Regions from separate parts of the Rouxiella badensis genome, predicted to be linked through region 2. Evidence: predicted binding sites of a transcription regulator. Region 2 holds the regulator's gene; each other region holds the start of a gene.
What was found. The regulator CRP, encoded in region 2, controls carbon source genes, mostly activating them, when cyclic AMP is high. The targets are predictions, from matches to a motif close to ATGTGANNNNNNTCACAT.
Positions count from the first base shown of each region.

Region 1: a site for CRP is predicted at 1,558-1,575, ahead of garD (galactarate dehydratase). Genes of this name have one in related genera too.
Region 3: a site for CRP is predicted at 1,317-1,334, ahead of mlc (sugar metabolism global transcriptional regulator Mlc). Genes of this name have one in related genera too.

Region 1 covers NZ_CP114062.1:3,313,298-3,316,579, reverse strand. The annotation lists gene garD (galactarate dehydratase) at 1-1,370, opposite strand, end outside; gene garL (2-dehydro-3-deoxyglucarate aldolase) at 1,742-2,512, shown strand; gene garR (2-hydroxy-3-oxopropionate reductase) at 2,528-3,282, shown strand, end outside.
Region 2 covers NZ_CP114062.1:4,359,704-4,362,985, reverse strand. The annotation lists gene O1V65_RS20060 (LysR substrate-binding domain-containing protein) at 1-306, shown strand, start outside; gene O1V65_RS20055 (OsmC family protein) at 328-738, opposite strand; gene crp (cAMP-activated global transcriptional regulator CRP) at 1,083-1,715, shown strand; gene O1V65_RS20045 (YccS/YhfK family putative transporter) at 1,782-3,282, shown strand, end outside.
Region 3 covers NZ_CP114062.1:1,521,408-1,524,689, forward strand. The annotation lists gene O1V65_RS07225 (MFS transporter) at 1-184, opposite strand, end outside; gene O1V65_RS07230 (LysR substrate-binding domain-containing protein) at 375-1,277, shown strand; gene mlc (sugar metabolism global transcriptional regulator Mlc) at 1,426-2,643, shown strand; gene O1V65_RS07240 (LysE family translocator) at 2,651-3,268, opposite strand.

The DNA.
Region 1 (3,282 bases), 1.0 Mb from region 2:
GTGGTGCGAGTCGCCATTTTTATTACCGGCACCGCCGTCAGTCCGTAAGGCGTGCCGCGTCCGGTAGTGAAAACCTGCACGGTAATACCCGAGGCAACCTGCTGCGTTCCGCACACAAAATCACTGGCTGGGGTGGCGGCATAGATTAGCCCACGTCGGGTGGGTCGCTGTCCCGGTGATAGCACCTCGACAATAGCGCTGGTCCCCGACTTGGCAATCGAGCCGAGGGCTTTTTCGACCACGTTGGCAAGGCCCCCTTTCTTGTTGCCCGGAGACGGGTTGGCGCTGCGGTCGGTCATACCGGTAGCAAGATAATTGTCGTACCACGCCATCTCCTCAAGCAACCGTCTGCCGACCTGTTCGTCGACCACGCGCGGCGTGAGCAGGTGAATCGCATCGCGCACCTCGGTGACTTCAGAGAACATCACCGTTGCGCCACAGCGTACCAGCAGGTCTGAGGCGAAACCGACGGCAGGATTGGCGGTCACGCCCGAGAAGGCGTCGCTGCCGCCGCATTGGGTGCCCACCACTAAATCGGACGCCGGACAGCTTTCCCGCTGACGTTTGTTGAGGCGCTGTAGGTGAAAGTCGGCCACGGTAAGAATATCGTCGACCATCGACTGAAATCCCACGTGCTGTTCGTCCTGTAGGCGGACCACCTTCGCGTCATCGAGAGAAATGGCCTGCACGTCGGACGTTCCCAGCAGCAGTTTTTCCGGCTGCAGCTTCTCACAGCCCAGACCAACCACCATGACTTCGCCGCCGAAATTCGGATTCAGGGCCAAATTGTGAATAGTACGGATGGGCACCACGGCAGCGGGCGCATTGATAGCCACGCCGCAGCCGTAAAGGTGATTGAGGCCGACGACACCGTCGACGTTGGGGTATTTGGGCAGCAGACAGCGTTCGATAATCTTTACCACGTAATCCACCACGCCAGCCACACAGTGCACGCTAGTAGTGATGCCGAGCAGATTTTTAGTGCCTACGCTGCCGTCGGCGTTTCTGTAGCCTTCAAAGGTGTATCCCTTGAGCGGCGGCAGCGGTGCAGGGACTCGGGTGGCAAGCGGCAGACTCTCGAGCGTGGGGGCCTGCGGCAGCGCGACCACTGATTCGTCAATCCAGCCACCTTCGGGGATGTCGCGCAGGGCGTAGCCAATCACCTCGCCGTAGCGAACAATATCTTCGCCCTGCAGAATTTTGTTTAGCGCCACTTTGTGGCCCTGCGGAATATGTTCCACCAGCACAAGACCGGAAGCGAACGCGGTACCGGCCGGCAGGCCGTTGTCGTTAACAATGATGGCAACGTTGTCGTCCTGATGGACTTTGATATACAAGGCCTCGGTGGCCTGCTCTTTTTTACGCGACATAAACGGCTCCGGTAAGCAATGCGGCGACTATCCACCCATGACCAGAAATTATACGCAAAGCCACTGCATTGCTCATTGTGCAACTGAACAGCTTTGCGCAGCTTAAAAGCGCTTTTATCTGGCAAATGTGTGAGCGAACGTGACGTTAATCACCGTTTTTAGAGGGCGTTGCTATCCCGCTGAAAGAGTGTGATTCCTGTCCCATGCCCATGTGGTTATGCTAAAAAATTGCCGGTAACTCGCGGGGATCCTTGGGCGCTTGCACAGTGTTATTTTGGCCTGCGCTTTTTATACTGAATTAACTTTTGAATGGCTGCATCAGCGACGCAGGCCGTGTCCGCATTTGTCGACCCCTATAATTGAGGTTCCGTATGAGTAATCAAATGATTCCAAACCGTTTCCGTCAGGACCTGTTGGCGGGAAAAACCTTGATAGGTTGCTGGTCTGCCTTGTCCAATCCCATCTCGACCGAGGTGCTGGGACTGGCCGGATTCGACTGGTTGCTGCTCGACGGCGAACATGCGCCGAACGATATTTCCAGCTTTGTGGTGCAGCTCATGGCACTGAAGGACAGCCGCAGTGCGCCGGTTGTCAGGCCGCCGACCAATGAGCCGGTGATTATCAAGCGTCTGCTGGATATCGGCTTCGCCAACCTGCTTATCCCGTTCGTCGAAACCCAGGCTCAGGCCGAGCTGGCGGTGGCCTCAACGCGCTATCCACCGGCGGGGATTCGCGGCGTATCCGTCTCCCATCGCGGCAACATGTTTGGGACCGTGCCGGACTATCTGGCGCAGGCGAACGACCACATCAGCGTCATCGTGCAGATTGAGAGCCAACGGGGCGTCGACAATATAGACGCCATTACCGCCGTCGAAGGTGTTGACTGTATTTTTGTCGGCCCGAGCGACCTGGCGGCGGGGCTGGGGCATTTAGGCAATGCCGGTCATCCTGACGTGCAGTCTGCCATCAAATACATTCTTGAACGAGCTAAAGCGCACGGCAAACCCAGCGGTATTCTTGCCCCGGTTGAGGCCGATGCCCGTCGTTATATCGAGTGGGGAGCAACCTTCGTTGCCGTTGGCAGCGACTTGGGCGTTTTCCGCACTGCGACGCAGGCGCTATGCGACCGTTTCACTAAATAATTTGAGGGGAAAAGCATGAAAATCGGATTCATTGGTCTGGGGATTATGGGCAAGCCGATGAGCAAAAACCTGCTCAAGGCGGGTTATTCGGTCGTTTTCCTTGACCGGCATAAAGAGACGACCGACGAGCTGCTGGCCGCCGGTGCCGAAAAGGCGGCAACCCCGAAGGCGGTGGCCGAAAAAAGCGACATCATCATAACCATGTTGCCCAATTCTCCGCAGGTGAAAGAGGTGGTGCTGGGGGAAAACGGCATTATCGAAGGTGCGCGTGAGGGCGCTATTGTCATCGACATGAGCTCCATTGCGCCACTTGCCAGCCGGGAAATCAGTCTGGCGTTGGCTGAGAAAAAAATCCACATGCTGGACGCGCCGGTCAGCGGTGGTGAACCGAAGGCCATCGAGGGAACGCTGTCGGTCATGGTCGGCGGTGACAAGGCGGTGTTCGACACATGCTACGAGGTCATGAAATCGATGGCCGGTTCGGTGGTGCACACCGGAGAGATTGGGGCGGGTAACGTGACCAAGCTGGCGAATCAGGTCATCGTGGCACTCAACATTGCCGCCATGTCTGAGGCGTTGGTGCTAGCGACCAAAGCGGGCGTGGATCCTTCACTGGTTTATCAGGCCATTCGCGGCGGGCTCGCCGGAAGCACAGTTTTAGACGCAAAAGCGCCGATGGTTATGGACCGCAATTTCAAGCCGGGTTTTCGTATTGATTTGCATATCAAGGATCTGGCGAATGCGTTGGATACCTCTCACGAGATTGGGGC
Region 2 (3,282 bases):
ATGGGTTATTACCAGCAGCTTGCTGCCCTGCTGGAGGAAAACGGCTGCCACGCGGTGAAATCGCCTATCCGTACCGACTCATTGATTAGCGGGCTGATGATGATGCTGAACGGGGATTATCTGTCGGTGGTCGGCAACGCCATGGCGACGCCGTTCTTCATGGAAGACAAGCTTTGCCGCCTGCCTGTCGACAGCCTGCCGGCGGCGCAATACTGCCTGGTTTACTCACAAAAAACGCCGCTAACCTTAACGGCGCGGCGTTTCTTAGACCTGCTGCGGCTGCACTGTCAGCGTTACCCTTGGTAACGTGCCGCACAGCACTCAAGCTTATTCTATTGAATCAATAACTTCAAAGCTGTGGGTGATAGTCGCTGCCTTGCCCAGCATCAGCGAAACCGAGCAATATTTTTCGGCAGACAGCGTTACAGCGCGCTCAACCACTTTATCCGTCAGACCCTTGCCGGTCACGATGAAGTGCAGGTTAATGGTGGTAAACAGGCGCGGCGCTTCTTCGCGGCGTTCGGAGGTCAGCTTGACCTCACAACCGACGACGTCGTTGCGGCCTTTTTGCAGAATGGACACCACGTCGATGGCGCTGCATCCACCCGCTGACATCAGCAGCATCTCCATCGGGCTCGGTGATTTGTCGCCCGCATTGCCGTCCATCAGAATTTGATGGCCAGAAGAAGACTCACCGAGAAACGTTAATCCCTCGACCCATTTTACACGTGCTTGCATTTGCCTTTCTCCGGTAATAATTTTCAAAACAGACTACCCTTAACCCCTGAAACTGGCAATGGAACTCGATCCGCATCATGCTGAAGCGAGACAACACAAGACACGTCACCAAAGCTGTGCTACAAACAAGGCGAAAGAAACTTTCCAACAAGTTGCGGCCGGGGTTTTTGGGTTTAACAGGATAACCTTGGTGATTATGGCAAATTACTGCCTAATTCACGCCTCAAGCCGCTTGCAGCATTGCTGGTCAGTTCATATGCTAAAAGAGCGCGAAGTAAAAAATCGCCGAACAGGGATTTTGAGCCCTGTGATTTTGGGCAGCGATAAAAAGAGGATAATAACTAATGGTTCTCGGCAAGCCACAAACAGACCCTACTCTCGAATGGTTCCTGTCTCATTGTCATATACACAAGTACCCCTCTAAAAGTACGCTGATTCACCAAGGTGAAAAAGCCGAAACGCTTTACTACATCGTGAAAGGCTCGGTTGCCGTGCTGATTAAAGATGAAGAAGGCAAAGAGATGATACTTTCCTACCTTAACCAAGGTGACTTCATCGGTGAGCTGGGACTCTTCGAAGAAGGTCAGGAACGTAGTGCGTGGGTAAGAGCAAAAACTGCCTGTGAAGTCGCTGAGATTTCCTACAAGAAGTTTCGTCAGCTGATCCAGGTTAACCCGGATATCCTGATGCGCCTGTCTGCACAGATGGCGAGTCGACTCCAGATTACCTCGGAGAAAGTCGGTAACCTGGCTTTCCTCGACGTAACCGGACGCATTGCGCAAACTCTGCTGAATCTGGCCAAGCAACCAGACGCCATGACCCATCCAGATGGCATGCAGATCAAGATCACCCGTCAGGAAATTGGCCAGATCGTCGGTTGTTCACGCGAGACTGTCGGTCGAATTCTTAAAATGCTTGAAGATCAGAGCCTGATCTCGGCACACGGTAAAACGATTGTCGTTTACGGCACCCGTTAATCCCCTTAAAAACGGCGCAGCAGTCTTCTGGTGCGCCGTTTTTATTCGTCACGTTACACAAAATTAATGACGCTTTGGCGACGAATCTTCTACCACCCCGAGGTTAACTACGCGCTGAGACAGACGCTGGTCCTCTGCCTGCCTATTGGTTTTGCCATGCTGTTTGGTCAGCTGAAGCTCGGGATGCTGTTTGCGCTGGTCCCCGCCTGCTGCAATATCTCCGGTCTCGATACGCCGCATAAGCGCTTCTTCAAACGTCTGGTTATCGGCGGTTCGCTGTTTGCCTTGAGCAGTATTCTTCTCCAGCTGATGCTGATTAACTGGCATGTCCCGCTGCCGCTCATCATGCTTGGCCTGACGCTGGTACTGGGCGTCACGGGTGAAATCAGCCCGCTGCACGGCCGCCTGCTGCCCGGCGCGCTGGTCGCCAGCATCTTTACCCTCAGTATGGCCGGTGTGGTGCCCATCTGGCACGCTCCGCTGCTGTTTGTCGTAGGTACCGCCTGGTATGGGCTGTTCAACTGGTTTTGGTTTCGGCTCTCCGAAGAGCAGCCGATGCGCGAGACGCTGAGCCAGCTCTACGTCGAACTCGCCGATTATTTCGAAGCAAAATACAGCCTGCTCACCCAGCACACCGACCCCGAAACCGCGCTGCCGCCGCTGTTGAAACGACAACAGCAGGTCATTGACCTGATTGCCACCCTCTATCAGCAACTGCACATGCTGCCGACGGGCAATCATCAGCATCATAAAAGGCTGCTGCGCAGTTTTCAGGTGGCGCTCGACCTGCAGGAGCACATCACCGTAAGCCTGCACCTGCCCGCAGAAGTGCAAAAGCTGGTTGAGGAAAGCCACGCCGAGGCGGTTATCCGCCGCAATGCGCAGGTCATTGCCGCACGGCTGCGCGTTATCGCGAGCGACATCCTCTACCATCGGCGCTCGGAGCGGTTCACAATGGCCAACGAGCTGGCCGCGCTGGAAAAAATAGCCTCTCGCTATCGTGACAATCCCGTCGGGCAGTTTTGCTACTACCATTTCAGCCGCATCGCCCGACTGCTGCGCACCCAGCGTCCGCTGTATCGCCGCGACCTGATGCAAACGCAGCATCGTCTGCCCTTCTGGCCCGCGCTGAAAGGCTATCTTTCCGTCAAGTCCGCCGCCCTGCGCAATGCCGCACGGCTCGGCGTAATTTTGGCGCTTGGCAGCAGCCTCGGCATGTTCTTTAATCTGCCTAAACCTTATTGGATCCTGCTGACTACCCTGCTGGTCAGCCAGAACGGCTATAACGCCACCCGCGTGCGTATTCAGCACCGTGCGTTGGGCACGCTGGCGGGCCTTATCGCCGCAGCCGGGTTGCTTCAGCTCGCGCTGCCGCAAAATCTCACGCTGTTTTTCATGCTGATGATTACGCTGATTTCCTACACCGTACTGCGAAAAAACTACGGACTGGGAATGATTGGCCTCACGGTAACCGCCGTCTATACCTTGCAAATACTGGGGCTAAACGGGGCCAACTTTCTGCTGCCGAGGCTGCTGGACACGCTAATTGGCTGTGCGCTGGCGTTTG
Region 3 (3,282 bases), 2.2 Mb from region 2:
CCGCAGGCGAAACGCCAAACTCCTGGGACAGCACCGGCATAATCGGCTGCATGCAGTAAAGCAGGGCGAAAGTGGCTAAACCGGCCGAGAAAAATGCCAACGTCACGCGAATAAACTGCGGCGTTCCTCTCTTGATAAAGTCGTCTTTTACGGGCGTTGAAACCTGCGGGGTGATAGCGTGCAGTTCATCATCATTAACCGATTGGCCTGCCGCAGAGTCTGCGGGCTGCCGACGCGTGATGTTCACGTGAAATCCTTAATAAAATTATTTTGAAACAATAGTGTGTGTCAGAAAATTTTACTCAGTATTATTTTCTTAATCTAATATATTAATTACAGGGTTTTGATACTTTAAAGATATCAATGAGGGTTGTGTGAACAATATCGAGCTAAGGCATCTGCGCTATTTCATCGCGGTAGCAGAAGAGCTGCACTTTGGCCGTGCGGCGGAAAAGCTAAACATCTCGCAGCCGCCGTTAAGCCAGCAGATTCAAGCGCTTGAAACGCAAATTGGTGCGGTGTTGCTTTATCGTACCAACCGCAGCGTGCGTCTTACCCAGGCGGGGGAGATGTTCCTGAAGGAGGCCAAGAGCATCGTAAGCAAGGTGCACGACGTCTCTGAGCAGGCGGCGCGCATTCATCGCGGCGAGGAGGGCAATCTGACGATTGGACTGACCTCATCGGCACCGTTTCTGAAAAAGATATCGCGCACTTTTCAGCGCTTCAGAATGGCGCATCCCCACGTCAATATTCGTATCGAAGAACTCAATAGCCAACAGCAGCTGCAACCGCTGGTTGAAGGGACTCTGGATCTGGGCGTCATGCGCAACGGCGTGCTGCCCGATGTTCTACAGCATCATCTGTTGCGTTCCGAGCCCCTGGTTGCCGTGGTCCCCGAGCAGCATCCACTGACTCAACTGCCGCCCGGCGAGCTGACGTTGAGCCACCTTGCCGATCAGCCGTTCGTGTTTTTCTCCAAGGACGTAGGCACCTCGCTGTATGACGATATTCTTCAGCGCCTGGCGCTCGCCGGCATTACGCCTTTTATTACTCAGGAGGTCGGAGAGGCGTTGACCATCATTGGGCTCATTTCCGCGGGTCTTGGCGTATCGATATTGCCCGCCTCGTATAAACGTATTCAGGTTGACGGCGTTAAATATCTTTCCTTTAAAGATGAGCAGGTGAATACCCAGGTCTGGCTGGTCAGTCATCGTCATCGTCCGCTTTCTGCGCCGGCTTTGGCGCTGGCTAAAATGATGATTGAAGACGGCGAATAGCCTGTTAAACCTGCAATTCCTTCAGGTATTAATTGTAATATGTGCACTAAATCACATATCGAATCAAATAGTTGACGATAAATGACAAAAGCTACAACATAGCCTTTAATATTTATTTCGAAGCGCGAAAAATAACGAGGCACGTTGAGTGATAGTGGAAGGCCAGCCGGGACACATCGATCAGATCAAACAAATTAATGCCGGTACCGTTTACCGACTGATAGATCAGTTTGGTCCAATTTCCCGCATCGAGCTTTCCAAAAAAGCGCAGCTTGCTCCGGCCAGCATCACAAAGATTGTACGCGAACTGGTTCAGGCGCATCTGGTTCAAGAAACCGAATATCAGGAGCCGGGCAGCCGTGGCCGTCCTGCAATAGGGCTTATCCTTGATACCCAGGCTTGGCACTATCTCTCTGCGCGAGTCAGTCTTGGCACGCTAACGCTGAGTTTGCGCGACCTGAGCAGTAAACTGGTTGCCGAAGATATTCTTCCCCTTGTCGCCGAAGACGCCGTGCCGTTTCTCGATCGCATTATTGCGCACATTGACCAATTTTTTATTCATCATCAGAGCAAACTTGAACGTCTGACCGCAATGGCAATTACCTTGCCCGGCATGATTGACACCGCAAAAGGTGTCATTCAGAAAATGCCGTTCTATCCGGTGGAATCCGTCCCCCTCGGTCCGGCCTTGGCCGCACGCAGCGGTTTACCGGTTTTTATCCAGCATGATATTGCGGCCTGGACCAAGGCTGAGTCCCTGTACGGCGCATCACGCGGTTTCCGTAACGTAATTCAGGTAGTTATCGATGATAACGTCGGGGCGGGAGTCATTACCGGCGGGCAGGTGCTGCACGGCAACAGCAGTAGCGTAGTCGAGATAGGCCATACTCAGGTCGACCCTTACGGCAAGCGCTGTTATTGCGGTAATCATGGCTGCCTGGAAACTCTGGCCAGCATCGATAATATTCTCGAGTTGGTCAGGCAACGTCTAGAGGTTACGCCTAATTCTTTGCTCAATGGACTGCCGATCACTGTCGAAAACCTCTGTGATGCTGCGAACCGAGGCGACGCGCTGGCGAAGGATATTATTGTGGGCGTGGGGCAGAATGTGGGGCGAATTCTGGCAATTATGGTGAACCTGTTTAACCCTGAAAAAATTCTGATCGGTTCGCCGCTTAATCAGGCGCAGTCGGTTCTGCACCCGACCATTATGTCTTGCATCCAGCAACAGTCCTTACCGGCCTACAGCGAAAATATTCAGCTTGAATCCACGCAGTTTTCAAATCATGGCACCATGCCGGGCGCAGCACTGGTTAAAGACGCGCTTTATAATGGCTCACTACTGGTGAAATTATTGCAGGGTTAGCGTCGGCTTATTTCAATATTTGTCTAATCCCCAATAAAACAATCACGCTGCCACACAGCCTGTCGATACTCTTTTTGCCCCTTTGGTAGGCGGAAGAAATACGAGGTTGGGACAACGCCAGTGCGACCGCGCCGTACCACAGTGCGGCAATAATACCGACAACGGCCAACATGGCGAAAAAAGTACCTGATGATACGTGGGCTGGGGCGGCGGTAGAGAAAATAGCGGCATAAAAAGCCATCGATTTTGGATTGCCGATATTCGTTATCACTCCCTGAACAAAGGCCTGCCGAAAACGGATGTCCTTCTGTTCTGTGGGTAAAGAAATTACGCTTGTCCCGGCTTTGAACAATAAACGTGAACCAAACCAGATAAGATAAGCGGCACCCATTATCTTAATCAGCAACGCTACCCACGGAAAAGACGTAAACACAATCCCAACGCCTGCTATTGCGCAGCTTGCCCAGAATAAATTCACCACCACAATACCTGCAACCAATGCCAACGCTGCCGAACGCGATGAGGCGACGGCTTTATGTACAACAGCAACAAAGTTTGGGCCAGGAATAACCACACCAGCCACATAAACCATAAAAACAGTCAGCACCGCATGAGCATCAATCATAGTTTTTATTCAGG